2 regions of the Clostridium sp. JN-9 genome follow, and region 2 is predicted to be linked to the other one. Evidence: predicted binding sites of a transcription regulator. Region 2 holds the regulator's gene; the other holds the start of a gene.
The links. Region 2 encodes LexA, which represses DNA repair genes until DNA is damaged. Its sites were predicted from a motif close to CNAACANNTGTTNG; they were not measured.
Positions count from the first base shown of each region.

Region 1: a site for LexA is predicted at 2,448-2,461, ahead of EQM05_RS03375 (DNA polymerase IV). Genes of this name have one in related genera too.

Region 1 is NZ_CP035280.1:693,875-709,603, forward strand. Features, by position in the region: gene EQM05_RS03360 (hypothetical protein) at 1-43, shown strand, start outside; gene yidC (membrane protein insertase YidC) at 71-718, shown strand; gene EQM05_RS03370 (hypothetical protein) at 789-1,052, opposite strand; gene EQM05_RS03375 (DNA polymerase IV) at 1,136-2,392, opposite strand; gene EQM05_RS03380 (ABC transporter ATP-binding protein) at 2,572-4,305, shown strand; purine riboswitch at 4,380-4,481, shown strand; gene EQM05_RS03385 (xanthine phosphoribosyltransferase) at 4,574-5,143, shown strand; gene EQM05_RS03390 (BMP family ABC transporter substrate-binding protein) at 5,175-6,287, shown strand; gene EQM05_RS03395 (ABC transporter ATP-binding protein) at 6,302-7,825, shown strand; gene EQM05_RS03400 (ABC transporter permease) at 7,827-8,897, shown strand; gene EQM05_RS03405 (ABC transporter permease) at 8,898-9,827, shown strand; gene pyrB (aspartate carbamoyltransferase) at 10,043-10,966, shown strand; gene EQM05_RS03415 (aspartate carbamoyltransferase regulatory subunit) at 10,979-11,404, shown strand; gene EQM05_RS03420 (dihydroorotase) at 11,448-12,635, shown strand; gene pyrF (orotidine-5'-phosphate decarboxylase) at 12,666-13,562, shown strand; gene EQM05_RS03430 (dihydroorotate dehydrogenase electron transfer subunit) at 13,566-14,306, shown strand; gene EQM05_RS03435 (dihydroorotate dehydrogenase) at 14,339-15,232, shown strand; gene pyrE (orotate phosphoribosyltransferase) at 15,253-15,729, shown strand, end outside.
Region 2 is NZ_CP035280.1:1,677,424-1,693,152, forward strand. Features, by position in the region: gene EQM05_RS08125 (tyrosine recombinase XerC) at 170-1,156, shown strand; gene EQM05_RS08130 (hypothetical protein) at 1,197-1,682, opposite strand; gene lexA (transcriptional repressor LexA) at 1,852-2,463, shown strand; gene EQM05_RS08140 (methionine gamma-lyase family protein) at 2,505-3,797, opposite strand; gene hfq (RNA chaperone Hfq) at 3,918-4,160, opposite strand; gene miaA (tRNA (adenosine(37)-N6)-dimethylallyltransferase MiaA) at 4,230-5,168, opposite strand; gene mutL (DNA mismatch repair endonuclease MutL) at 5,210-7,066, opposite strand; gene mutS (DNA mismatch repair protein MutS) at 7,088-9,721, opposite strand; gene miaB (tRNA (N6-isopentenyl adenosine(37)-C2)-methylthiotransferase MiaB) at 9,770-11,113, opposite strand; gene EQM05_RS08170 (TaqI-like C-terminal specificity domain-containing protein) at 11,189-13,213, opposite strand; gene EQM05_RS08175 (PLP-dependent aminotransferase family protein) at 13,483-14,670, shown strand; gene EQM05_RS15745 (hypothetical protein) at 14,723-14,872, shown strand; gene EQM05_RS08180 (pyridoxal phosphate-dependent aminotransferase) at 14,908-15,729, shown strand, end outside.

The sequences.
Region 1 (15,729 bases), 980 kb from region 2:
ATGGAGATATATAGAACACTCTGAAATAGAAATGATGTTTTAAGCTAAAATTATTTTAGGGAGGATAAAAATGAACATCATTTTTAATTTATTAAATAATTTATTAAATTTATTTTTTAGTTTCACAGGAGACTGGGGACTGGCCATAGTTTTACTTACTGTTGGAGTGAGAATAATACTTTCACCAATGTCTTTTAAACAAAAGAAATCCATGCAGCAGCAGCAAAAACTTAATATAAAAATGCAGAAGATTAAGGAAAAATATAAAAATAATGAAAATAAACTTCGGGAGGAAATGAATAAACAATCTGCTGAAAATGCCAAAAGTATGCTTGGATGTCTTGTAACTTTACTTCAGCTTCCAGTGCTTTTCATTTTATGGAATGTAATTAATAAAATACCTGTGAATGTGGGAACGTACCTTATACCATGGGTATCAAGCATAAAGGTATCTGACAGCTACTTTATAGTTCCTCTTATATATATGCTTGTATCCTTAACCCCAAGTCTGCTTTCATATGTTACTTTTTTAAAAATTGAAGGACAGGCATCAATGAGTAAAAGAAATATTATAATAATGGCTTTAATGGGATTGTTTTTTGCTAAAGCAGTTCCAATTGCTGTTGGTATATATTTAATAACCACAAGTGCATTTAGTTTTTTTGAAGAGCTTGCTTTTAGAATATATATAAGAAAAGTTAAAACAGTTCCTCAATAAATTATAATAAAAAGTTCTGCTGATTCAAATGAGTTAGCAGGCTTTTTTATTGAAAATAATGATGGTACATTTACATTTTAAACAGTATCCATTTACATGTATTTATTTCATATTTAAGCTCGTAAATTTTTTCAGTATCATCTACTATGCTCTGGCATCTAAATAACAGCATATTATTACCAGCCAGTTTTTCTTTATCCTTTTGAAGTACCTTATGAACCTTTATTACCACAAAGCTTTCATCATCTGCTTTTATTCTAAACCTTAAAGGGTGAGGCACACCATTTTCCTCAAACCAGCATATCATCTGCACAGGTTTAGCTATAACTTTCATAGTAAATACAACCCCCTTTATTTAAAGATTAAAGATTAAATAACAACATTATTTATTCTTTGTTCTTTAATCTTTGTTATTTATTATAAAGTGCTTCCCATCATAGGAAAATCATTTTCATTAGTACCACCGGTTAATGGTTTTAATCCTGATTGCAAAAATGTGCATCTGTAAATAGATTTGGATCCAAATCTTAATCTAATACTGTCTATGGTCTTATCTATAGTTCTGTTTTTATCCATATTTTTTTCGTCAAATAATGTAATTTGGTAAAATTCATTAGTACAAAGCTCTGAAACCTGAACCCCAATATGCCTTAAAGGTTCATTCTGCCAGAGCTCATCAAATAGTTTGTATGCTTCTTCTGCAATTTTCATTGTAGAATCCGTGTAATAGTGCAGTTTTTTTTGCCTGCCATAGCCATAGAAATCGCTGGTCCTAAAGCTAATGGAAACTAAACTGCAAAAGTTTTTGGAATCTCTTAACCTCATTCCTATAGTCTCACAAAGAGATAAAATTACTTTATGAGCTTCTTCTCTATTTTCAATATTAAAGGGTATAGTGGTGGAGTTTCCAATGCCCTTAATGCTTATGTGATTGGATGTCCTAACCGGAGAATTTTCAATTCCATTTGCATAATTCCAAATAACAGCTCCATGACTTTTCAGCTGAGATTTTAATATATCTAAATTGTAATTTGCTAAGTCTCCTATTGTAAATATATTAAGCCTGTTAAGTTTGGGAACGGTAGCCCTGCCTACCATAAAAAGGTCACCAACATCCAGAGGCCACATTTTCTCCTTTATTTCAGATGGAAACAGTGATGTAACAGCATCAGGCTTTTTTATATCAGAAGCCACTTTGGCTAGTAATTTATTGCAGGATACCCCAATGGAAACAGTAAATCCAAGCTCTGTTTTAATTCTATCTTTAATTTCATTTGCAAGAGCCATGTAATCTGGATAAAGATTTTCCATGCCGGTAAAATCCAGAAAACATTCATCTACGGAAAAACGCTGTATGCATGGAGTATACTCCTTTAATAAGTTCATCATTGCATTGCTGCATCTTACGAATAAATCATAGCATGGTGAAACTATAAACAGCTGCGGGCACTTTTCAAGTGCAGAATATAATGGCTCTCCTGTTTGAATTTTATATTTTTTTGCAGGAATAGATTTTGCTAAAATAATGCCATGCCTGTTTTTAGGATCTCCAGCCACTACTGAAGGAATTTCCCTAATATCCATGGTGGATCCATGCTGTATTCTATCCACTGCTGTCCATGATAAATATGCAGAGTTTACGTCAACATGAAATATCAGTCTATTACTGCCCATACAAATTACTTCTTTCTATATAATTCTATATGTAAGTATTATATGTTAATTATAACGAACTTATGTTCCCATGTAAAGAGAAAAATTGAAAATTAATTTATCCTTGACAAAATATATATAATAACAATAAAATTTTACTTATATACTTAGAAATTTTTATAAAGAATAGGGGGGCAATAATGAATACTATAAGGAAATTTATAAGTTATTATAAACCTTATAAGGGAATGTTTTTTATGGATATGTTCTGTGCATTTGTTTTATCTGTAATAGACCTGGTTTTCCCTATGATTGTAAGGTTTTTGCTGGATGATGTATATACACAGGATGAAGCAAAGATAATTAAATATGTAGCTATAATAGGATCGGCACTTTTTATTATGTATATATTAAGATATTTCTGTCAGTACTATATAACCTCAAAGGGGCATATTATGGGGGCCAGAATGGAATCCGATATGAGAAGCGACATTTTTAATCATCTTCAAAGATTATCATTTTCTTATTATGACAATACTAACACAGGAAAACTAATGTCAAGGATTGTAACAGATCTTTTTGACATATCTGAGCTTGCTCACCATGGACCTGAAGATTTATTTATATCGCTTTTAAAAATAATAGGATCCTTTGCAATACTTATGAGTATTAATGTTAAAATAACAGCTATATTATTTTTCATAACTTTATTTATGATATACTTTTCATATTTTTATAATAAAAAAATGAAAGCTATTTTTGCTAAAAACAGAGAGAAAATTGCTAATGTAAATGCGCAGATTCAGGATAGTCTTTCTGGTATAAGAGTTGTAAAATCATTTTCTAATGAAAATATGGAAAGTAAAAAGTTTCAGATTGGAAATAATGAATTTTTGGAGACTAAAGAGGACAGCTATACCATTATGGGCAGATTCTACAGCATGAATGGATTCTTCCAGGGAATACTATATCTTTCTGTGGTACTGTTTGGAGGGATATTTATAAGCCAGGATAAGTTAAATGTGAATGATTTAGTAGTATACATTTTATATATAAATATATTTTTAAATCCTATAGATAAGCTTGTGAATTTTACGGAACAATATCAAAGAGGAATAACAGGCTTTGAAAGATTCCTTGAAGTTATAAATACTCATCCGGACATTGTGGATAGCAAGGATGCCATAGAGCTTAAGAATGTAAAAGGTGAAATAAAGTTTGAAAATGTATCTTTCAGCTATGACAATAGAAACACAATACTTGATAATATAAATGTAAAAATAGAACCTGGGAAAACCCTTGCCATTGTGGGGCCTTCCGGTGGAGGTAAAACTACATTCTGCAGTGTTATTCCAAGATTTTATGAAGTTGATAAAGGGTCAGTAAGCATAGATAATATTAATATAAAAAATATTAAAATTAAATCCTTAAGAGATAATATAGGAATTGTCCAGCAGGATGTTTATATGTTTGCAGGAACTATAAAAGATAATATTTCTTATGGAAAACCAAATGCCACAGATGAAGAAATAATTGAAGCAGCTAAAATGGCAAATGCTCATGAGTTTATTATGGGACTTGAAAATGGGTATAATACCTATGTAGGAGAAAGAGGAGTAAAGCTTTCAGGAGGACAAAAGCAGAGAATATCAATTTCCAGAGTATTTTTAAAGAATCCTCCTATTCTAATATTAGACGAAGCTACATCTGCTCTTGATAATGAGAGTGAAAGACTTATACAAAAATCACTAAATCTTCTTTCAAAAGACAGGACTACCATTATCATAGCACATAGATTAAGTACTATCAGAAATGCAGATAATATATTAGTTCTCACAGAAGAAGGAATTAAAGAAAAGGGAACCCATGAGGAACTAATAAATAAAAATGGGATATACGCCAGACTTTATAATATGCAGTTTGAAATGTTTTAGTCAAAATAGCTTGATTTTTGTCTAAAATTAAGTTATTATAAAGATACAATGAATTAACGAATTATAGAACAATAAAAATGAATAATGTTCGTACTCATATATGCTTGATAATGTGGTTCAAGTGTTTCTACCAGGCAGCCGTAAATTGCTGGGCTATGGGTGTTTAATACTATAACATGTAAGATAGTTATATACCTTTTTAAACTCCCGAAAATGGGGGTTTTTTTATTTTATATAAATATTAAACATATTGTGTAGGGGGATAAAAATGAAATTACTTGAAGAACGTATTATAAAAGATGGAAAAGTCATAGGCAATGAAATTTTAAAGGTGGATAGCTTTTTAAACCATCAGCTTGATGTGAATTTATTTAATGAAATAGGTAAAGAGTTTAAAAATAAATTTAAAAATAAGGAAGTAACTAAAATACTAACCATTGAGACATCTGGCATAGGTATTGCATGCATAACAGCCCAATATTTTAATGTACCGGTTGTGTTTGCCAAGAAGCATGCAGGAGTCAATATGGACACTGATAATTATGAATCAAAGGTTTTTTCATTTACTAAGGGAAAAGAATACAGCATTAAGGTATCAAAGAAATTCTTAAATCCAGGTGACAAAGTATTAATAATTGATGATTTTTTAGCCAGCGGCAGTGCAGTATTAGGACTTATGGACTTAATAGAACAGGCCAAGGCAGAAACTGCTGGTGTTGGAATAGTAATAGAAAAAAGTTTTCAAAATGGAAGAAAAGCTGTAGAAAAAAGGGGAGCTCATGTAGAGTCCATGGCTATAATTGAATCCATGAATAATGGGAAAATAATTTTCAAATAATAATAAATAAAAAATAAGGAGGATTTTATTAATGAAAAAAATACTTAGTTTGGCTGTAGCACTGATAATGCTGGTAGGAATTGTATTCACAGGATGTTCCAGCAATACAGGAGATACAGCTAAAAAAGCTGCAGGCACTGGAAAGAAAAATATAAAGGTAGGTTTTCTATATGTTGGACCTATAGGTGATGGCGGTTATACATATGCACATGATCAGGGAAGAAAATACTTAGAAAAGCAGCTTGGAGTTCCTACTGTTTACAAGGAATCAGTTAAAGAAGATTCAGCAGAAGTTCAAAAAGCAGCTGAGGATATGATAAATCAAGGATGTAATGTAATTTTCGGAACAAGTTTCGGCTTTATGGATGGAATGGCAGCTGAAGCTAAGAAACACCCAGAAGTTACATTTATGCACTGCTCAGGATATAAAACAGCAGATAACTTAGGAACATATTATGGCAGAATGTATCAGGTAAGATATTTAACAGGTATAATTGCAGGCATGAAAACCAAGACAAATAAAATAGGTTATGTAGGAGCTTTCCCGATTCCAGAAGTAATAAGGGATATTAATGCTTTTACATTAGGAGTTCAGTCAGTTAACAAAGACGCAGCAGTAAAAGTTGTGTGGACAAATACATGGTATGATCCAGCTAAGGAAAAGGAAGCAGCTAAGGCTTTACTTGCTCAGGGAGCAGATATAATTTCACAGCACCAGGATACAGCAGGGCCTCAGCAGGCAGCAGAAGAAGCAGGAGCTTTTTCTATTGGATATGACACAGATATGAAAGATAAAGCACCTAAAGCTGTTATGACATCAGCAGTTTGGAACTGGGGACCTTACTATGTAAAAACAATAAAAGCAATTCAGGACGGAACATGGAAAAGTGATCAGTATTTTGGCACAATTAATGATGGTATAGTTCAGCTTACACCTCTTACATCAAATGCACCTGCAGGTGCTCAGGCAGCTGTTGACAAGGCTAAGGCAGATATAGAAAGCGGAAAGAATAAAATATTTGCAGGACCTTTAAAGGATCAGACAGGAGCTGTAAAAGTTCCAGATGGAAAAGTTATGACAGATAAGGAATTATTAAACTTTGACTGGTTCGTTCAAGGTGTAGAGGGCAAAATAAGCAAATAAAGGTGGTAAATCTTATGGAAAATAAATCTCCATTTTTATGCATGAAAAATATTAGAAAAACCTTTGGAAGTGTAGTTGCAAACAATGATGTTAATTTAACAGTAAACAGTGGAGAAATTCATGCTTTGCTGGGTGAAAATGGAGCCGGTAAGAGTACACTAATGAACATACTGTCAGGAGTATATACTCCTGATAGCGGTTCTATTTTCATACACAATAAAGAAGTTAAATTTTCTTCACCTAAGGATGCAATTAATGCAAAAATAGGAATGATATATCAGCATTTTAAGTTAGTAGAAAATCTATCAGCACTTGATAATATTTTACTTGGACAGAAAAATAGTTTTTTTATAAATAAAAAAAATGCTTTAAAAAGGATTAATGAAATATGCAGTAAATATGATTTGGAATTTGAACCAGGTAAAATGGTATACAACATGTCTGTTGGAGAAAAACAGGTTTTGGAAATTATAAAGGTTTTATATAGAGGAGCAGATATATTAATTTTAGATGAACCAACTACAGTTTTTACACCACAGGAGAGCAAAAAACTTTTTAAAATAATGCTGAAGATGAAAAGTAATGGTTGTGCAGTTATTTTTATTACACATAAAATGGACGAAGTTATGACCATTTCAGATAGAATAACAGTTTTAAGAAAAGGTGAAACGGTTAAGACCATTGATAAGCGTGATACATCACCAAAGGAACTGGCAGAGCTTATGGTGGGTCATAAAGTAGATTTATCCATAAATAAAGCTGAATATAGTAATAAAAAATTGATACTTGAAGTTAAAAATATAAGTGCAGCTGACAGCTCAGGAATAAAAGTGCTTAAGGATGTTAGTTTTAAATTGTATAGCGGAGAAGTACTGGGAGTTGCCGGAATTGCAAATAGTGGACAAAAGGAATTATGTGAAGCCCTTGCAGGAATTTCTAAGGTTAATTCCGGGGAAATACTTTTTCAGGGAGAAAATATAGTAGGAAATAATCCAAGAGAGATAATTAAAAAGGGAATAAGCATGAGCTTTGTACCAGAGGATAGATTAGGAATGGGCTTGGTTGGATCTATGGACATGGTAGACAATCTATTGCTTAAATCTTATCACAACCAGAAAGGTGTGCTTTTAAGTAAAAAAGAAGCAGCAGTTAAAGCAAAGGAAATAAAGGAGAAATTATCTATACAAACCCCTGGCATTCACTATCCTATAAGAAATTTATCTGGAGGAAACATTCAAAAGATACTACTTGGAAGGGAACTTGATATAAATCCTAAAGTATTAATTATGGCTTACCCTGTAAGAGGTCTTGACATTAATACATGTTATACAATATATGATTTAATTAATGAACAGAAGAAAAAAGGAGTTGCTGTTTTATATATCGGTGAGGATCTGGATGTGTTAACTGAACTTTGTGACAGGATTATGGTGCTTTGCGATGGAAAAGTAACAGGTATTGAAAATGCAGAGGAAACCTCTAAATACAATCTTGGGCTGCTCATGGCCGGGAAAACCAGATTAGAGGAGGGGGCATAATATGTTTAGAGTTGTAAAAAGGAATGAAGTTTCAAGGAGAGAAAGCATAGCAATCAGAGCAGCTTCAGTGCTTCTGGCTTTAGTAGTTTCAGGCATATTTATATATGCTATTAAATTAAATCCTCTTCAGGTTTATGCCAGCATGTTAAAAGGATCCTTTGGCTCACCATACAGCATAAGGGAAACCATTAAGCTGGCTGTACCCCTCATAATTACAGCACTTGGAATATCCATAGCTTTTAAAATGCAGTTTTGGAACATTGGAGGAGAAGGCCAGATTATAATGGGAGCCTTTGCCAGTTCGTTTTTTGCTTTGAAGTTTCCTGATTTACCCAAACCTGTTTTATTAACCATTATGATAATTGCAGGAATTATAGGTGGGGGCTTATGGGCATTAATACCTGCTGTTTTTAAATCAAAATGGAAAACTAATGAAACCATAGTTACTTTAATGATGAATTACATAGCGTTAAAATGGGTAACATTTTTGCAGTATGGACCATGGAAGGATAAAACAGCTCAGGGCTTTCCAAAGATACCTAACTTTTCAGATAATGCAATTCTCCCTGATATTTTTGGAGTGCACATAGGTGCTGTTTTTGCAGTTATATTAGTAGCTGCAGTATATATATTTATGAATAGAACAAAAAAAGGTTATGAAATTGCTGTTTTGGGAGAAAGTGAAAATACAGCATTATATGCTGGAATTAATATAAACAAAACAATTATTATTGCAATGATGCTAAGCGGGGGGCTTTGCGGGCTTACAGGAATGATACAGGCTTCTGCCATAAGCAATACTTTATCTGTGGAAGTATCTGGAGGAGTTGGCTTTACAGCTATAATTGTAGCCTGGCTGTCATCTCTCAGTGCTCCTATTATATTAATTGTTGGAGTGCTGTTTGCAGCTTTAGAACAGGGGGGCTCATTTATACAAACTGCCTTTGGAATTCCAAGTGCAGCAGCTTCCATACTACAGTCAATGATATTGTTCTTTGTTCTTGGCAGTGAATTTTTTATAAAATACAAAATATTGATTAGTAATAATGCCTCTATAAAGGAGGGGAATTAAATGATTATATCATTTTTACAAGCAGCCATTGTAGCCGGCACACCTCTTCTATTTGCAACTGTAGGTGAAATAATTACTGAAAGAGCTGGAAACCTGAATTTAGGAGTAGAAGGCATGATGTTAATGGGTGCTGTTATGGGATTTATGGTAGGTTTTAAGACAGGAAATCCTGTTGCAGCAATGATTGCAGCAATGCTTGCTGGAGCTTTTGGAGCTTTTATATATGCTTTTTTAACTGTAAGCCTTAGGACAAATCAGGTAGTCACAGGTTTAACATTAACCATATTCGGAACAGGATTTTCAAGTTTAGTTGGAAAAACCCTTGTTGGAAAGGTAGCACCTCAGGGAATAAAGAATTTCTTTTATCAGATTAAAGTTCCTATACTTGGGGATATACCTTTCATAGGGCCAGTATTTTTCAACCATGATGCATTTGTGTACTTTGGATACATTATAGCAATTGCAGCTGGAATATATTTTTATAATACCTCTGCAGGTCTGAATTTAAGAGCTATAGGAGAAAATCCCGGAGCCGCTGATGCTGCCAGTGTTAATATAAATTTATATAAATATGTTAATATCCTTATTGGAGGAGCTTTATGCGGACTGGGAGGAGCATATTTATCACTTGTATATGTACCTGCATGGCAGGAAAATGTTACTGCAGGACGTGGATGGATTGCAGTAGCTTTAGTAATATTTGCAGCCTGGAATCCTTATAAAGCACTGCTTGGTTCTTATTTATTTGGAGGGTTGGATATTATTGGATTCAGGCTGCAGGGAACACATTTAGCTATATCTCAGTATTTAATTGATATGCTGCCATATCTTGTAACAATAATTGTGTTAGTTGTGGTATCCATGAAAAAGAGCAGAAAAAATGCATCACCGCAATCACTTGGCAATCCATATTTCAGAGAAGATAGATAATAAGCTTAAAAAAATTGTTGACTTTTTAATATAATCTATGATATTATACCAATAAAGCAAATATTGAACCTTTAATATCGGCCCAGAGAGGCGAAAAGGGAAGACCAATAGTTTATGTGGTATAAGTGCGTTTTTAGCATGCCTTCCCTTTAAAAGGGAAGGCATTTTTTATACCTTTAAATTTAACCCGGAGAGGTTAAGAAGGAGGAGTCGTAATGTTAAAAGGAAGAAGTTTACTAGACCCAATGGATTTTACTTTAAAGGAGCTGAATGAAATATTTAAGCTTGCTCATGAAATTGAGGAAAATCCAGAAGAATTTTTACATGTCTGTGATGGCAAAATTTTAGCCACACTATTCTATGAACCAAGTACCAGAACAAGATTTAGTTTTGAAGCTGCTATGCTTCGACTAGGCGGAAGGGTAATTGGTTTCTCAGAGCCTAATTCCAGTTCTGTTTCAAAAGGTGAAAGTGTTGCAGATACCATAAGGACTGTAGCATGTTATGCAGATATAGTAGCTATGAGGCATCCTAAAGAAGGTGCACCAAGAATAGCTGCAGAGTATTCACCAATTCCAGTTATTAATGCAGGGGATGGAGGACATCAGCATCCTACGCAAACTCTCACAGATTTATTAACTACCATGTCAATAAAAGGCACCTTATCAAATCTAACTATAGGCTGCTGCGGTGATTTAAAGTTTGGAAGAACGGTTCATTCACTTATAAAGGCAATGTCAAGATACAAGAATAACAAGTTTGTTCTAATCTCACCAGAAGAATTATCAATTCCGGATTATATAAGAAAAGAAATATTAGAAAAGAATAATATAGAATTCAAACAAGTGGAAAAAATGGAAGATGTAATGGGTGAATTAGATATACTATACATGACCAGAGTTCAAAGAGAAAGATTCTTCAATGAAGAAGATTATATAAGATTAAAGGACAGCTATATATTAGACGGAGAAAAGATGAAAAAAGCAAAGAAGGACATGATTGTTCTGCACCCTCTTCCAAGAGTAAATGAAATATCCTATGAAGTGGATAATGATCCAAGAGGATGTTACTTTAGACAAGCTAAATATGGAATGTATGTAAGAATGGCGCTTATGGCTAAACTTTTAGGAGTAAGATAGGGAGGAATTAATATGTTAACAATTAACAGCATAAAAAATGGAATTGTCATTGATCACATAAAGGCAGGACTTGGTATAAAAATATTTAACTATTTAGGATTGGATAAAGCAGATTTCCAAGTAGCATTAATTAAGAATGCAGAAAGTGAAAAACTGAATAGGAAAGATATTATTAAAATTGAAAATAAAATGGATCTGGATGTAACTGTATTAGGACTGATAGATCCAGATATAACAATAGATGTAATTGAAAATGAAAAAATAAAAAACAAAATAAAACTAGAACTTCCTAAAAAGGTTGAAAATGTTATTAAGTGTAAAAATCCAAGATGTATAACTTCTGTTGAAAGAAATATAGTTCACACATTTTACCTGGTGGATAGTGAAAAGGGAGAATACAGGTGCAAATACTGTGATGAAATCCATAAGCTGGCATAAGACTTATATCATTATATAGAGTTACAAAAAGGAGTGAAAGATTATGCAGCTGCTCATAAAAAATGTAAGGATAGTTGACTGGTCTCAGGATTTAACTGGAGATGTATATATAAATAATGGGAAAATCACTGAAATAGGAAGAGGACTTAAAAAATCCTGCAGCACCATTGAAGGGAACGGTATGGTGCTGATGCCTTCCTTTATTGATCTGCATGTTCACTTTAGAGAACCGGGTTACACATATAAAGAAGATATTGAAAGCGGAAGTAAGGCTGCAGTAAAGGGTGGATATACCATGGTAAATTTAATGGCAAATACCAATCCCGTGTGCAGTGATATAAAAACTGTAAAATATATAAGCGAAAAAGCAAAAGCCATTGGACTAGTAGATGTACATCAGGTGGTATCCATAACTAAAAATTTCGATGGAAAAACATTAGATCATCTTGATAATCTGGACGATTCAGTGAAAATCATATCTGAAGATGGTAGTGATGTATCAGATAGCAGGGTTATGATGGAGGCAATGATTAAAGCAAAGCAAAAGGATATTATAGTTATGTGTCATTGTGAAAATAAAGAGCTTTCAGGTATTGATACAAGACTTGCTGAAAACACCATGACCTGGAGAAATATTACTCTGGCTCAGTATACAGGATGTAAAGCCCATATTGCACATGTAAGTACAAAGGAAGCACTAAAATATGTCATAGATGCAAAGCAAAGCGGCGCCAAGGTTACATGTGAAGTTACGCCTCATCACCTGGCTCTTAATAAAGAAAATTGTTACACTGTAAATCCTCCTATAAGAGTTAAAGAAGATGTGGACTATCTGATAAAAGGCATAAAGAATGGATATGTGGATGCCATAAGTACGGATCATGCTCCTCACAGCAGCTTAGATAAGGAAAAAGGAGCACCAGGCATTTCAGGAATTGAAACAGCATTTCCCATCTGCTATACAAAGCTTGTTAAAGAAGGACACATTAATTTAGAAAAACTATCAGAAATAATGAGTAAAAGACCTGGTGAAATCATTGGGTGCAATAAAGGACAGATAAAAATAGGATATGACGGAGATCTTGTGTTAGTAGATTTAGAAAAAAAGTATGAAATAAATAATAAAGAATTTTATTCAAAAGGGAAGAATTCACCATTTAATGGAGTTACAGTATGGGGAAAAATAATTAAAACCATAAAGAGCGGAGAAATTGTATATAGTGAAAACTAATAAGTGAAATATAAGGAGGAAAATTAGTATATGATAATTGATAAATTATATGACAATGTAATGGAAAAGGGAAATGTCTGCGTAGGGTTAGACACTGCAGTTGATTACCTGCCAAAGGAATTTCTGAATAAATATGAATATCTGGAAGATGCATTGTATAGATTTAATCAAAAAATAATAGCCTCCACATTGGATGTTGCAGCTTGTTATAAAGTGCAGATAGCATATTATGAAGCCCTTGGAATTAAAGGTATAAGAGTGTATAAAAAAACATTGGAATATATAAGAAGCAAGGGTGCTTTAGCTATAGCTGATATTAAAAGGGGAGACATATCAGATACAGCTAAAATGTATGCAAAGGCACATTTTCAGGGAGAATTTGAAAGTGATTTTGTAACATTAAACCCTTATATGGGATTAGACAGTGTAGAGCCCTATCTGCCATATGTAAAAAATAATGAAAAGGGAATTTTCCTCCTTGTAAGAACATCAAATCCTGGAGCAGCAGATATACAGTATCTAAACTGTGGAGAAGGAAAGAAAGTTTACAATGAGGTTGGGGATAAAATACAAAAAATAGGTGAAAACTATATGGGTAAGTGTGGATATAGTTCCATAGGAGGAGTTGTGGGCTGCACCCATCAGGAAGAGGGGGCAGAAATAAGACAGTCACTTAATAAAACCTTTTTACTTATACCTGGTTATGGGGCCCAGGGAGGAAAAGCAAAGGACGTATCAGTATATTTAAATAATGGTAACGGGGGAGTAGTAAATTCCTCAAGAGGTATACTCTTAGCATATAAGAAACATGAGGACGGCTGGAAGAAATTTGATGAATATGCCAGAGAAGAAGCAATAAAAATGAGAAAAGAAATAAAAGACTCAGTTTTAAAAAGCAGAGAAGAAAAAATAGAAAAGGGAGCTTAATAAATGGTTAAGGGCAAGGCTGAATATTTAACGGAAAAAGTATATGAAAACATAGAAATAAGCAAAGGAATCTTTAAATTAACCATTAAAGGAAGCTTTAAAGGAATACCCGGACAATTTTACATGCTTAGGGCATGGCAGCAGGAACCGCTGCTGTCAAGACCAATAAGCATACATTATGCAGATGATGAAAAAATAGAGTTTATGTATGCAGTAGTTGGTGAGGGGACTCAAATATTAAGTAAGTTAAAAAATAATGATGAAATTAACATTACAGGTCCCCTTGGCAATGGCTTTGATTTAGATTTAAATAATAAAAGAGTTGCAGTTATAACAGGGGGAATAGGAATAGCACCTATGATATTTGCAGCTAAAAGAATAAAAAATGCAGAAGTTGATTTTTACGCAGGATTTAGGAATGAAGTATATGCACTTCATGACCTTGATGAGGTAGTTAAAAATGTTTATATTACCACGGAAACTGGTAAACATGGCCATAAGGGATATATAACAGAAATATTTAATCCCATAAAGTATGATGTGGTTTTATGCTGCGGGCCAGAAATAATGATGAAATCAGTAATGAAAATGTGCAGAGAAGTAAATGTTCCAGTTTATGTGTCCATGGAAAATAAAATGGCCTGCGGAGTTGGGGCATGTCTGGTATGTACATGCAAGACTAAATCTGGAAACAAAAGAAGCTGTAAGGACGGACCTGTTTTTCTGGGAGATCAAATTTTATAATATACATTATTATTTTGAATGGAGAATAAAAAATGAATGTTAATATATGCGGCATAGAATTTAAAAATCCGGTGATTACTGCATCTGGTACCTTTGGTTTTGGCTCTGAATATAATGAATTTTATGATGTTTCAAAATTAGGGGGCATATGCTCAAAGGGCATAACTTTGAATAAGAGAGATGGAAACAGCGGAAGCAGAATATTTGAAACAAAAGCAGGAATTTTAAATAGTGTTGGTCTTCAAAATCCGGGAGTTGACTATTTTATACATAATGAGCTGCCTAAAATGCTTAATTATGACACAAATATCATAGTTAATGTGGGAGGGGCATCCATAGACGAATATATTCAGGTTATAGAAAAGCTGAATAAAACAGATGCACACATGATTGAGCTTAATATATCATGTCCTAATGTAAAACAGGGAGGTATGGCACTTGGAATAAAGTCTTCTGTTGCCAGGGAAGCTGTAGCGCAGGTTAAGAGTGTATGCAAAAAACCTTTAATGGTAAAATTATCACCTAATGCAGAGGATATAGTGGATATGGCATATCAATGCTGTGATGCAGGAGCAGATGCTATTTCACTGGTAAATACATTTAAAGGAATGGCAGTGGATATTTATAAAAGAAAGCCAGTGTTTGAAAATATTACTGCAGGTCTTTCAGGGCCGGCAATAAAGCCAATAGCACTAAGGATGGTGTATGAGGTGTGCAAAGCCGTAAATGTACCGGTAATAGGACTTGGAGGAATAATGAACTGGAAGGATGCAGTGGAATTTATTATGTGTGGAGCTTCAGCAGTTCAGGTAGGAACTGCTAATTTTATAAAACCTGATATATGCATAGATATTATAAATGGAATAGAAAAGTTTATGAAAAATGAAGGAATAAAAGAACTAAGAGAACTAAAAATGGAAGTTTAATTAAAGAGGAGTGATTTAAGTTGTCAAACACAGATAAAAATGTTATAGAAATACTTAAACAGGCTGGTGCACTTTTAGAGGGGCATTTTTTACTATCATCAGGAAGACACAGTGATAGATACTGCCAGTGTGCAAAGCTGCTTCAATATCCAGATAAAGCAGAAAAGGTTCTTAAGGTGGTTTCAGATAAATTAAAAAATGTAGACTTTGATATAGTTGTGGGGCCGGCTATGGGAGGAGTTATAGTTTCCTATGAAGTGGCAAGGCAGACTGGAAAACCAGGAATCTTTACAGAAAGACAGGATGGTAAAATGACACTTCGAAGAGGCTTTGAAATAAAACCAGGTGACAAGGTAATAATTTCAGAGGACGTAATTACAACAGGAAAATCAACATTGGAAACTGCTGAGGTCATAAAGGCTTTAGGAGGAGAAGTTGTAGGTATCTGCTGCATTGTAGACAGAAGAGCCAGCGGTGTAGAACTGGAATATCCAATA
Region 2 (15,729 bases):
TTTAATAATTCTAAGTTATATATAAAATATTTTAAAAACATTATTGCAGTAAATAAAAAATTTATTGAAAAAAGAAGGATTTTCACTCCCCTGCGTAGAATATTATATTCGCTAAATAACCATTTAGCGAAGTTGTAACTTATTTTTATTGTAAAAAGAAGGCGGAATAATGAAATATGATTTGAAAAATGTTTTTGACCCGGATTTGCCCAAAAGCGTTAATGACTTTTTTAATTATTTAGATACCATCAAGGGAAAATCAAAAAATACTATAGATGGCTATAAAGTTGATCTAACAATGTTTTTTAGATTTTTAAAATTATATAAAGGTATTACAAGTAAGACGGATGCATTTGAGCAGATAAAGATAAATGACATTGATAATAAATTTATAAGAGATATCAGTCTCCAGGATCTATATGCTTTTATTGCCTTTGCTGAGAGCTATAGAAATAACGGAAATTATGCCAGAGCCAGAAAAGTAGCTACTTTGAAATCCTATTTTAAATATCTTCAAGGCAAAGCAAAGATAATAGATGAAAATCCTGCTATGGAGCTGGAATCTCCAAAGATAAATAAGAGAAACCCTATTTATCTTACATTGGATGAAAGCAAAAAGCTTCTAAAATCTATTGATGGCAGATATAAAGAACGGGATTACTGCATTATTACCATTTTTTTAAATTGTGGATTAAGACTTTCAGAGCTTTGCGGAATAAATATTTCTAATTTAAAGGAAGATACTCTTACTGTAATTGGCAAAGGAAATAAGGAAAGAACAGTGTATCTAAATAATGCATGCATTAAGGCCATTAATAATTATTTGCAGGTAAGGAACCTGGATTTTGATAAAATTAAGGACAAGGATGCCCTTTTTATTAGTAAGAATTATACAAGAATTAATAAAAGATCTGTTGAATTAATGTTAAAGAAGTATCTGAAACAATCTAATTTAGATGTGGAAAAATATACTCCTCATAAGCTTCGTCATACTGCTGCCACTTTGATGTACAAGTATGGTAATGTGGATATCAGAAGTCTGCAAAAGATACTTGGGCATGAGAATATTTCAACTACTCAGATATATACACATGTTGACGATGAAAAACTTAGAGAAGCTGTAAATTCCAATCCTCTAAGTGATGAGGAAGAGTAAAGCAAAAGCATGGAAGGATTCAGCCCCATGCTTTTTACCATTAATTTTTGTATTTTGATGGCTTGAGTTTTATTAAACCTGGAAATTGTTCTTCAAATAAACTATCTAATTTGGTGTTGTCTTCTAATACTTCACCTAATCCATTAACATCATCAATAAATTCCACATTCATGTCCATTACGTCAACATAATCATCATTATTGTAATTTGAATCATGTTCTTCCGTTGAGTAATCATCATCTAAATATTCATCATCGGAGCAGTCATCCTCTGAATATTCATCATCAGAACAATCCTCATCATGGTGTTCTTCTATATTAGTTTCTTCATGCTGGATTTTATCAGCATATTTTTCATCTTCAATAATTTCATCTATTTTAATTGCCTTTGTGTCTATCCACTGCTCTTCCAGGCATTTACCGCAGTTATTGCATATTTTATTTGGGTCTAAATCACAAATATCGCATTTCCCGCAATCATCACAGGATTTATTATCGTCAAATATACATTTTTTTTCTTTCATCATTTTATCCCTCTAATTTATATAATTTCGTTTATTTTCTTGTACATTATATCAAAGTAATAATATTTTATCAAATATATATATTGTGTTTTTTGGGCATAATAAGAACATAAGTTTGATGTTTCACATTTTATATGATATAATTACTTTAAAGATTGTGAGGTGTTGATGAATGACCGAACCTAAAAGTTCAAAGCAAAAAGAAATATATGATTACATAAAAAGTCAAATACATTTAAAAGGTTATCCCCCTTCTGTTAGGGAAATATGCAGCGCTGTAGGTCTGAGTTCTACATCTACTGTGCATGGCCATTTAGCAAGACTTGAGAAAAAAGGCCTGATAAGAAGGGATCCTACTAAACCAAGGGCTATTGAAGTTTTAGAAGAAACTTCTATGAGAAAAGAATTAGTGGATATTCCAATCATTGGAACTGTAACTGCCGGAAAGCCAATTTTGGCAATAGAAAATATAGAGGATTCTTTTCCTATACCTATCAGTTATATTAAAAGTAATAATCAGCATTTCATGTTGAAGGTTAAAGGCGAAAGTATGATTGATGCAGGTATATACAGTGGAGATTTAGCAATTATTGAGCAGGTTAGCACTGCAGAAAATGGCGAAATTGTTGTTGCGCTAATAGGAAATGAAGCTACTATAAAAAGGTTTTATAAGGAAGAAGGCCATATACGTCTTCAGCCTGAAAATAAAACTATGAGTCCAATTATAGTTGATGACTGTCAAATCCTTGGCAGACTTGTTGGATTATTTAGAGATTATAAATAAAAAATATAAGCTGCTTATGTTAAAGCAGCTTATATTTTTATCTATTTTGAATTTTTTAAAACCTCTGTAAGTGCAATTAATATTCCTATTTTAGCATGGTCAAAATTCAAACCGCCTTGAAGATAACCTATGTAAGGTTCCCTTATTGGTGCATCTGCAGAAAGTTCTATGGATGATCCCTGAATAAATGATCCTGCTGCCATTATTACCTTATCTTCATATCCTGGCATATCCCATGGCTCGCATTGAACAAAGGAATCAACTGGGGACCCCTTTTGAATTCCCTTACAAAAACTTATCAATTTATTTTTATCATTAAATTTAATGGATTGAATTATATCACTTCTTTTATCTGTGTACTTAGGAAGCACTTCAAAACCTGCAAGTTCCATGATCCTGGCACAGAATATTGCCCCTTTTAAAGCTTCAATAGAAACATGAGGAGCAAAGAATAAGCCTTGAAACAAAAGCCTCATTACACCAAAGGTAGAGCCGCACTCTCCCCCTATTCCAGGGACAGTCAGCCTGTATGAAGCTTGCAGCACATATTCCTCTTTGCCTGCAATATATCCTCCTGTTGGAGCTATTCCTCCACCAATATTTTTTATCAAAGAACCAGCAATTAAATCAGCTCCTACTTCAGTAGGTTCTTTTGTGTCAATAAACTCACCATAGCAATTATCTACAAAGCAGATAACATTTGGATTAATATTTTTTACAAAATCAATTATTTCCTTTATTTCAGAAATAAGTAATGATTTTCTCCATCCATAACCTGTAGAACGCTGAATATGAACTATTTTAATACTTGCATCAGTTGTTAATGCTTGTCTGATTCCATCAAAATCTACTTTTCCCTGGCTGGTTAAATCTATTTGTTTGTATTTAACGCCAAAATCTTTTAAAGAACCAATATTCTTATTACCGCTGATTCCAATAATGCTATGTAAAGTATCATATGGTTCTCCACATACAGAAAGCAGAGTATCACCGGGTCTTAAATTGCCAAAAAGTGCTGCACCTAAGGCATGTGTTCCATTGACGAAATGAGGTCTTACCAAAGCAGATTCAGTATTAAAAATCCTGGCATATACTTTATCAAGGGAGTCTCTTCCTATATCTCCATATCCGTAACCAGTAGAATTTGTAAAATGTGAATCGCTTATTCTTTCATCCTGAAAAGCCTTTAGTACTTTTATCTGATTAAATTCCCTAATCTCATCATATGCATTAAACTGAGAACTTATATCCTTCATAGTCTGTTCATATAAATCTATCACGGCATCACTTATGCCATATGTATTTTTTAAATTATCCTTTGTTGCGTCAAGCATTTACTACTTAACCTCCTTCTAAAAAAGTCACTATAAAATATAATCTAAAGTAAATATCCATAGAGTAACAAAATATATAATAGCATATAAAAAAAGAATAGGCAAACTGGAAGCCTATTCTTAAATTTCATCTTCTTCGTTACTTGTAAATAATACAGGTTTAAATGGAGTTATTGTGGATATAGCATGCTTATATATCATCATTTGTCTTCCATCACAATCTAATACTACGGTAAAGCTGTCAAAACCTTTAACAATACCTTTTAACTGAAATCCATTTGTCAAATAAACAGTTACTGTTATTTTATTTTTTCGAGTGCTATTTAAAAATATATCCTGAAGATTGTTTGTAGTTTTATTCATATATTTCACCCTCCATACATAAGTTTATCTTTGTTTAATTCTATATTAATGTAGTAAAATCCTTTATTTTTAATAAAATAATTGCTCCTTTATTCTGCCTTTTATGTACTTAACAATATCATCTTCACTGGAAAAGGAATCCTTATCCACCCACTGAACTCTGTTATCTTTTCTAAACCATGTTAACTGCCTTTTTGCATAGTTTCTGCTGCCCTTTTTAATTAAATATACGGCTTCATCAAAAGAAATTTTACCTTCTAAATAATAGAGCATTTCTTTATACCCTATTCCTTTCATGGATTGCATGTTTTCATTTAACCCCATGTGTTTCAGCATTTTTACTTCATTGACAAGACCACTTTCAATCATTTTATCTACTCTTTGATTTATTCTGTCATATAGTTTTTTTCTGTCCATAGTCAAAACGAAATAAGTAATGTTATATGGAATATCATGAACCTTTTTTTCTGAATTAAACCTACTAATTGGAGTGCCAGTTAATTTATATACCTCTAATGCTCTTATTACCCTTTTTAAATCATTTGGAAACAATTTATGGTATGATGCAGGGTCAATATCTTTAAGCATTTCATGAACATAAATTTTACCCTTTAAGCTGGCCTGCTCCTGAAGATATTTTCTATATTCCATATCGCAGTCAGCAGCTGTAAAATCATAATTGTTAATCAACGAGTTAATATATAATCCTGTGCCCCCCACCAGCATAGGAATTTTGTTATTTAAAAGAACACTGTCAATTGCCTCTTCTGCCATGCTTTTATAATCAGAAACAGTAAAATTTTCTTTTGGATCTAAAAAGTCAATTAAATGATGTACAATGCCATTCATTTCTTCTTTTGTTACCTTAGCTGAACCTATATCCATGTATTTATATATCTGCATTGAGTCTGAGGATATAATCTCTCCATTTAATTCTTTTGCAAGTTTTATGGAGATATGAGTTTTTCCTACTCCCGTTGGGCCTGCCAGGATGACTAAGTTTTTCATTATTTTCCTCCTTAGTATGTAGATATTTATTTTTCTACTGTTTATTGAATTCTTTTGAACTTTTTTTCAATATCATATAAATCCATTTTAATAATTGTAGGCCTCCCATGAGGACAGGTAAATGGATCTTCAATATAACGCAGTTCTTCAATTAAAGATTTCATTTCAATATCACTAAGAGGGTCATTTGCCTTAATTGCTGCCTTACAAGCCTGGGTTGCAATGGAATTGTATTTAACAGCATCTTTTTCCCCTGTTCCCATATTCTTTAAATTATCTAAAATATCCATAAAAAGATTTTTTAAATTAGGCTTGCCTAGTATAACAGGAACTTCTCTGATTGTTATGGTATTATCCCCAAATATCTCTATTTTAAAACCTGTGTTTTCGAATATTTCCTTAAAGTCGTTATAGTATGCAAAATCCTCTGGAGTCAGCTCTACAACTAATGGTGATAAAAGTAACTGGCTCACTACATGTTTTTCTAAAATACTTTTTTTAAATTTTTCAAATAATATCTTTTCATGAGCTGCATGCTGATCAATCATATAAAGAGTATCATTATATTCTGCAATTATATAGGTTTTATGAAATTGGCCTATTATATTTAATGAAGGAAATTTTGGAACTCCTTCAGTTTTGCTGATTTCATAATTAGCGGTTTTATTTGTTTTTTCAGTGACTAAATAGTTTTCTTTATTTAAATTAACGTTATTAGCAGTATATTCAGCTTTTGGATGTATATTTGTATTTTCCTTATTATTTTCTGAAATATAATGACTATAATTATTGTTGGAACTTATTTCATTTATATTACCATTAGATTCACTTTTCAGATCAATTGGTATCTGCACTATGGTTTTAGGCATGCTTTCAGATGAGGTATCTTCCTTATTAAATGATTTAAATAAATATTGTCTTAACGCTTCATGAACAGCATCGAATACCAATTTATAAATATATCTGTCATCTCTGAATTTTAATTCTGATTTAGTTGGATGAACATTAACATCAATAAATTCGGGGTAAATATCCAAGCAAAGTATAAAAAAAGGAAATTTATTTATAGTTAAAAATGATTTAAATGCATTTTCTACAGCTGCAGTAATGGATTTATTTTTTATATACCTTTTATTAACAAAGATACTTTGATTATTTCTGCTTCCCCTGCTTATTTCAGAATTTCCAATAAACCCATACACAGAAGCAATATCAGAAACTTTTTCAAATGGTATTATATTTTCATATATACTTCTGCCATAAATGCTTCTAATGGTTTCTTTCATGCTTCCAGTACCATAAGTTGTCATAACAGTTTTACCATTGTTTATATACTTAAAACTAATATCAGAGTTTACTAATGCCAGTCTGCTAATAATATCTGAAATAGATGCTGTTTCTCTTTGGGGAGATTTTAAAAACTTCTGCCTTGCAGGTACATTATAAAATATATCAGATACACATATAGAAGTTCCCACATTGGATGCAGCTTCAGATATTTTTTCTACTTTGCCTCCTGAAATTTTTATTTCTTTTCCAAAATTAAAATCTCTTGTTCTGCTTTTTAGAGTTAATTTTGATACTGCAGCTACACTTGCCAAAGCCTCTCCCCTAAACCCCATGGTTTTTATAGAATATATGTCTTCTATTTTTGAGATTTTACTGGTAGCATGAGGAGAAAATGCTTTCTCAATATCATCTGGGTGGATTCCGCTGCCATCATCAATGATATTTATAAATTTTTCTCCACCCTCACCTATTTCTATTATAATGTTTTTAGCCTCAGCATCTATGCTGTTTTCAACAAGTTCCTTAACTACAGAGGAAGGTCTTTCTACAACCTCACCTGCAGCAATTTTATTAGAAGTACTACTATCTAATATATTAATTCTACCCAATTAGAGCACCTTCTTATATTGTTATTGAATGTCTTTAGCTTTATTTATTAATTCATAAAGCTTATTAAATCCTTCCATTGGATTCATATCCAGAATATTAAGATCAGATAATTCCTTTATAAGGGCATTTTTCTTAAGGTCCATAAAATCAATTTGTTTTACAGCCGTATCTTTCTTTTTAGTCTTATTTTTTTTAGCTGCATTATTATCTGCAGCAATTTCATTTATATCTAAATGTCCGCTTTTTTCAAGCTCAATATTTTTTAATATTTCTTTAGCCCTGGATATAACAGCATGGGGAAGACCAGCTAATTTAGCAACCTCAATACCATAAGACTGATCAGCACCTCCGCTTACTATTTTTCTAAGGAATATTATTTCATCTCCCATCTCTTTAACTGAAACGGAATAATTTTTAACTCCAGGCACTGTATTCTCTAACTGTGTAAGTTCATGGTAGTGAGTTGCAAAAAGTGTTTTGCATTTTAGGTTTTTGTTATTGCAGATGTACTCAATAACTGCCCATGCTATACTTAAACCATCGTAAGTACTGGTTCCTCTTCCAACTTCATCAAGTAAAATCAAACTCTTTTTTGTTGCATTTTTTAGTATATTTGAAACTTCCCACATTTCCACCATAAATGTACTTTTACCAGCTGATAAATCATCTGAAGCTCCTATTCTGGTAAATATTTTATCACAAATGGATATCTTTGCATAACTTGCAGGTACGAAGCTTCCTATTTGAGCCATTAAGGTAATTAAAGCAACCTGTCTCATATAAGTGGATTTACCTGCCATGTTAGGGCCTGTAATAAGCAGCATCTGCTCTTTTTTAGTATTGATTAAAGTATCATTAGTAACAAAGTTTCCATTAGAAATTACTTTTTCAACCACAGGATGCCTGCCATCTTTTATTTCAGTTTCGTCACCTTCTGTAATAACAGGCTTACAATAGTTGTTCTCAAGTGCCGATGTGCTTAAAGAGCTTAAGCAGTCAATTTCAGATACAATTTTAGCACATAATTTCATTCTATTCAGCTGAGTTTCAATTTTCTCTCTTACCTCTGTAAAAAGATTATATTCCAAAACTGTTAACTTTTCTTCTGCACCAAGTATTTTATCTTCCATTTCCTTCAGTTCAGGAGTTATATATCTTTCAGCATTTGCAAGGGTCTGCTTTCTTATGTATCTTCCTTCAGGTACAGAGCTGAGATTAGACTTTGTAATTTCTATATAATAACCAAAAACCCTATTATATCCTACTTTTAAAGATTTAATCCCTGTAAACTCTCTTTCTTTATTTTCTAAGGAAGCAATCCATTCCTTACCATGAGATTTAGCATCTCTAAGCTCATCTACCTCCTCATTGTATCCATCCTTTATTATGTTACCCTCTTTAACTGAAATAGAAGGATTTTCAATAATGGATTTATTAAGAAGGTCATAAATATCTTCCAGGGTATCTAATTTATTATACATCTTTAAAAATAAGTTGCTTTTTAAACCAGATAAAATATTTTTTATCTGAGGAAGTTTACTTATGGAAAGCTTTAATGAAATCAGTTCCTTAGCATTAACATTTTTTGATGCAATTTTTCCTACTATACGTTCAATATCATAAATATCTTTTAAAGAATCCTTTAAATCCTCATGACATGTATAATTATTAATTAACTCTTCAACTGCATTTAGTCTATCTTCAATTAATGTTTTATTTACCAGTGGCTCCTCTATCCATTTTCTAAGAGCCCTGCCTCCCATAGCAGTATTTGTCTTATCTAAAATCCAAAGAAGAGAACCTTTTTTAGACTTTTCTCTGATGTTTTCAGTTATTTCAAGATTTCTCCTTGTATTTATATCCATACTGAGGAAGTCATCAACACTGTAGTAATCAAATAAATTTATATGACTTACATCATTTTTCTGAGTTTCATGAATATATAGAAGTAAAGACGAAGAAGCCTTTAAAGCTGATTCATTATAAAGGCTTATATCAAAATCTTTAAACTGATGTTTAAGTTTTTCTATAGAACTATTATCATAATATGAACTATTTAAAACTGTAAAATAACAGTTAACTCTTTCTTTTAGAACATTTTCATTCTTTTTATCTATATCCTGCTGAATCAAAATTTCCTTAGGTGAAAACTTGGAGATTTCATCAAGTACCAGATTTATATTTTGACTGCAGTTAGTCACATTAAATTCACCTGTAGAAACATCTGAAGTGGCAATGCCAATAGTGTCTGAGGATTTGTCTATATAAATACTCATTACATAGTTATTTCTTGTTTCATCAAGATAATCTGACTCAGTATATGTTCCTGGAGTAATTATTTTAATTAAATCTCTTTTAACTATACCTTTTGCCAGTGCAGGATCTTCCATCTGTTCACAAATTGCAATTTTATAACCTTTGTTTACAAGTCTGCCAACATATGTATTGGCTGCATGATAAGGTATACCGCACATAGGAGCTCTTTTATCCATACCGCAGTCCCTGCCTGTAAGAACCAATTCAAGTTCTTTTGATGCAATTTCTGCATCTTCAAAAAACATCTCATAAAAATCTCCAAGTCTAAAAAAAAGAATGCAGTCCTTAACACTTTCCTTAATTTCTAAATACTGCTGCATCATAGGAGTTAATGACATATTAAGTTCCCCCTTGTCTCTTGTAAAAAAAGCTCTATTAAAGAGCTTTTATATTTCTTCTCCGTTTAATGAAAATGTGGTTACTTTTGTGATTTTTACATTAACCAATTTTCCTATGCTGTCTTTATTTCCAATAAAATTCACAAGTTTGCCCGTTCTTGTTCTTCCCATGAGTTTAGTTTCATCATTTTTGCTTAATCCCTCAACTAAAACTTCAACGGTACTTTTAAGGTATGTCTTATTTATAGCTTCGCTGCAGCTATTTACAGCATCAACTAATCTATTAAATCTGGCATGTTTAATATCTTCACTTATCTGATCTTCCATAGTGTCAGCAGGTGTTCCACCCCTTCTGGAATAAAGGAAAGTGAATGCTGAATCATAACATACTTCCTTAACTAAGCTTAAAGTATCTTCAAAATCCTCTTCTGTTTCTCCTGGAAATCCAACTATTATATCAGTTGTTAATGCTGCATTTGGAATCTTATCTTTTATCTTTCTAACTAAATTCAAGTACTGCTCTCTTGTATAATGCCTGTTCATTTTCTTTAAAATATTAGTGGATCCTGACTGAACAGGTAAATGAATCTGCTCACAAACTTTTTCACATTCAGCCACTGCATTTATAACATCATCGCTTAAATCCTTTGGATGGGATGTCATAAATCTAATTCTTTCAAGGCCTGGAATCTTATTGATTCTTCTTAATAAATCTGCAAAATTTATAGATGGATTTAAACCTTTGCCATAGGAATTAACATTTTGACCAAGTAATGTTATCTCCTTATATCCCTTTGACACAAGATCAATTACTTCATTTTCTATATCTTCAGGCATTCTGCTTCTTTCTCTTCCTCTTACATAAGGAACAATGCAGTAAGTACAAAAGTTATTGCAGCCATACATTATTGTGACAAATGCCTTAACACTGCTAAGCCTGTCAATTGGAAGGCCTTCTATAATGTCTTCTTCCTTATCCTGAATATCGATAACTGATCTTCCCTCTGTCTGAACTGCCTTTATATACTGCGGCAGTCTATGGGCATTGTGTGTTCCAAAAATAATATCCACAAAAGGAAATTTCTTAATTATCTTTTCTGCCATACCCTTTTGCTGCATCATACAGCCGCATACTGCTATAATTAAGTCAGGCTTATTATTTTTTAGATGCTTTAATGCTCCTATATTTCCAAAAACCTTCTGCTCTGCATTTTCTCTTACACAGCATGTGTTAAATATTATTATGTCTGATTTGGATTTATCATCAGTTCTTTTATAACCTAATGCTTTAAGCACTCCTGAATGCTTTTCTGAATCTTCTTCATTCATCTGACATCCCCAGGTATCTATATAAAAATATTTCTGTATGCTGTTATTTAATAACTTTTCCATTAGTTTTCCACCTCATATTTGTTTTTGTTATGTTGATTTTGACTAATTAATTATACTATATTTTAATTTTTTAATCTATTTTTTTGTATCATTGCTCACTTCATTTATTTCAGAGTCAGTTAAGTCATAAATTGAGTATACAATATTATTCAAAGAGTTTACTAGGAATTTATCTGGCTTTGAATTTAAAGCTATCTGCTTAGATATTTTATTTACAACATCACATATAATTTTCATATGCCTGTCACTGCACTTTTTTATTGGTATTATATCTAAATTATATTTCTTTAATTGAGGTGTGGAATGTAAATTAGTTATTAAAAATCTTCTGTAATACCAGTTCATTAAATCTGAGTTTAAAATAGCAAGTACATAATTTACTGGGAAACTATTATCTTTTGATATAAGCCCATATAAAGACTGTTCAATGAATGTTCCATTTTTGTCATAAGCCGCAGTTAAAAAAGCTCCAGTTTTTTTTACCAGAAGTTTTGGAGAATTTAACTTTTCAATGTTGGTAGTGCCGCCTTTTAAATTATTCTTTAAATAAGGATAATAAAAATGATCATTTATTGCAAATGGGCTGATACATTTACCCTTTAGTATTTTTATATACTCCAAACCCAATTGTGATCTTGTAATTAATGATTTATCACCAATAAATCCTGTATAACTGCAGAATATATCTGATAAATGAGTGCTGTTCTGCTCTATTTTTATTTTAAGTTTTTCAGAAATGTGATTTGGATAATTGAATTCAAAATTTGCATTTTTTAAAAAAATATTCTGATTAAATTTATATTGTTCACTGTTAATTTCAAGTGAAGTCCTACAGCATAAATCAGGCATAGAATTTTTAACCTGTAATATTATAGATTCAGCTATAACACTAGAATATCTCCCATTTACAATAATTTTTTCAATAATAAAATTCTTCATTAAATAAAGCCTGAAATCTTTTAAATATTTATTATAGCACAATCTGTCTGGAATTAGGAAACACATTACTCCATTTAATTTTAATAAACCAAGTGATCTTTTTATGAAGTAAATATATAGATTAGGAAGATAGTTACTGATTTTATATATTTCTTTATAATAGTTTTTTGCATTACTGCTGATATCAATTTTATTTTTTCTTGAAAGTGAAACCCATGGAGGGTTGCCAAGAATAATATCAAATTTATTATTCCATATTGATTTATTACTGCATCTTTGCTCCCATTGTACAAGACTATCACAGTAATCTATATTAAACGTTATATTATTTATTTCTGGATTTAAAAAGAATAACGTAATAATTGTAATAGACACTGCAAAATAATCTTTATCTGCACCATAAATGCAATTGTTTATAATATGGTAATGTAAATTATCCTCTATCCAGTAATCTTTTCCACTTACCATATATTTTTTACTATCTAAAGTTACAGTATACTTTTCCATGCTGAATTTATCATTTAAATTATTTATTATGCTTTTAAATTTGGAATATAGCAATTCATAGGCTTTTACTAAAAATAATCCACTGCCGCAGCATGGGTCTATAACTTTTATGTTTGGATTTTCCTCTATATTAGCTTTATCTATTGTTAAATTCAAAATTGTGTTTATATTATAGCTGTCAGTATAAAAAACCCCCATATTCTTACGGCAGCTGTTAGATATTATTCTCTCATAAGCTTCTCCCAGTATTGATATATCAAGTGAATTATATTTATTCAATATTTTCATTATTAGATTATATGTATTAATGTTTAATTCCTTCATTGATGCAGAATAGTTTATTTTATATAATTTGAATCTATTCTTAATTCTTTCATTAATGCTGTTAAGTTTAAAACCATAAAATAAAGATAATAAATCAAAAAAGGATGAATTAATAAAGTCATCAGAATTTAATAATGCAGCAATATATTCCTTATTTACCTCTTTAAATTTAAAAATATAATAGCATAATATTAATTTTAAATATGAATTTATAATTAAATTATTTATATCTTCAAACTTAACATTATCATTTCCATTATTTAATACTATCTTATTTTTAAACTGAATAAAATATTTCAAAAGCCTTTTCATATCATATTCACTTATCATAAAACCACTCCGATAAAAATAAAATTATTATTTACCTATAACTATATTTTACCATAATACAGGCAATACATATTAAATAAATAGATAAATTATTTTAAATAATAATATGCTTTGCAATATTGTGTTAAATGACTAATATGTATACATATAATATAAATAATGAAGTATATATTTCATTATCTACTAAATTTTAGAAGGAAAAATGATTTATATGTAGAATTAACTATATTAGAAAGTAAATTAATAATTTTAAATTAGGGGGTGCTTTTGTGAATTTACGTTTTGCTGATAGAACATCTTTTCTGAAGGCTTCAGAGATAAGGGAACTTTTAAAGCTTACCGAAAAGCCGGAGGTTATTTCTTTTGCCGGAGGATTACCTGCTCCTGAACTTTTTCCTATTGAAAAAATTGAGAAAATATCTCAAAAAGTTTTAGAAGAAGATGGAAGAAGCGCTTTACAATACAGTGCTACCGAGGGATATAAACCACTTAGAGAAATAATTGCAAAACAAAGGATGATTCCAGTTGGTATAAATGTCACATACGATAATATACTGATAACCAGCGGTTCACAGCAGGCATTAGAATTTTCTGCAAAGCTTTTTGTCAATAAAGATGATATAATTATGTGTGAAAGTCCAAGTTATCTTGGTGCCATTAATGCTTTTAATGCATATCAGCCTAAATATGTAGAAATCCCAATGGATGAATTTGGCATGAAGGTTGATGTTCTTGAAGAACAGCTTAAAAAACATCCTGATGCAAAGATGATATATACTATCCCGGATTTTCAAAATCCTTCTGGCAATACCATGAGTATTGAAAGAAGAAGAAAAGTAGCTGAATTAGCTGCAAAGTATAAAATTCCCGTTATAGAAGACTGTCCTTACGGAGAATTAAACTTTGAAGGTAAGCCATATCCATCTATTAAAAGTTTTGACACTGAAGGATATGTGATATATTTGGGAACATTCTCAAAAATCTTCTGTCCTGGATATAGAATAGGCTGGGTATGTGCTGAGCCTGAAATATTGAAGAAGTATATCTTGGTTAAACAAGGTGCAGATTTGCAATGCAGCACTATTTCCCAGAGAGAAATTGCATTATTTATGGAAACATATAACCTAAATAATCATATAGAAAATATAAAAATAGTATATAAAAACAGAAGAGATTTAATGCTTAAGACTATGAAAGAAAATTTCCCTAAAGAAGTAATTTACACACATCCTAAAGGTGGTTTATTTACATGGGTTCAATTGAGAGAAGATATAGATGCAAATGAAGTTTTACAACAGGCACTTAAAGAAAATGTTGCATTTGTTCCTGGAGCATCTTTCTTCCCAAACGGCGGCCACAAAAATTACTTTAGAATGAATTACTCTAACATGTGTGAAGACAAAATTGTTGAAGGTGTAAAAAGATTAGGAAAAGTATTAGATAAGTACTATAAGTAATATATAATATTCCTCCCTTTTGGGCAAAATAAGAACAAAGGGAGGAATGTATATGTATGATGCAAAGTTAGAAAATAAAAATGATGAAAAAGATTTAAAATTTGATTGTATTGAAGACAGAAGCTATTTTATGAGAATTCAAAGTGAAGAGCTGTTTAATTGCAAATCTTCATATGTACCAATAGAAAATTTAATACAATAATATCTAATTTTATTTAAAGCTATGGGGGGACTAAAGTGAAATTATCAAATAGAATATCAAATATGCAGTTTTCTCCAATAAGAAAACTTTCACCTTACGCTGACATTGCAGCAAAAAATAACATAAAAGTTTATCATCTAAATATCGGCCAGCCTGATATTAAAACTCCGGAATGCTTCTTTAAAGCAGTTAATAATTTCGATGAAAAAGTACTTGCATATTCATCATCTCAAGGTATAAATAAATTAATTGAAAGCTTTATAGAATATTATAAGAAGTGGAATATTCATTTGGAAAAAGACGAAATAATGACTACTAATGGTGGAAGTGAAGCAGTTTTATTTGCATTAATGGCAATTTGCGATGCTGGAGAAGAAATAATAATACCAGAACCATTTTACACAAACTATAATGGTTTTGCAGAGGCTGCAGGAGTAAATGTAGTACCTTTTATTACTAAGGCTGAGGAAGGCTTCCATCTCCCTGAAAAGGAAGAAATAACATCAAAAATTACTAATAAAACAAGAGCCATATTGATTTCCAACCCTGGTAATCCAACTGGTGTTGTTTATACTGAAAAGGAAATCAGAATGCTTGCTGATATAGCAAAAGAATATAATATATATTTAATAGCTGATGAAGTATACAGAGAATTTGTATACGATAATTTGAAATATACTTCAGCCATGTATATGACTGATATTTTAGACAGAGTCATTTTAATTGACAGTATTTCAAAGCGTTATAGTGCCTGTGGTGCCAGAATAGGATTAGTGGCTTCTAAAAATAAAGAACTTATAAATCAGATTTTAAAGCTGTGTCAGTCCAGGCTTTGTGTTCCTACCATAGAACAGATG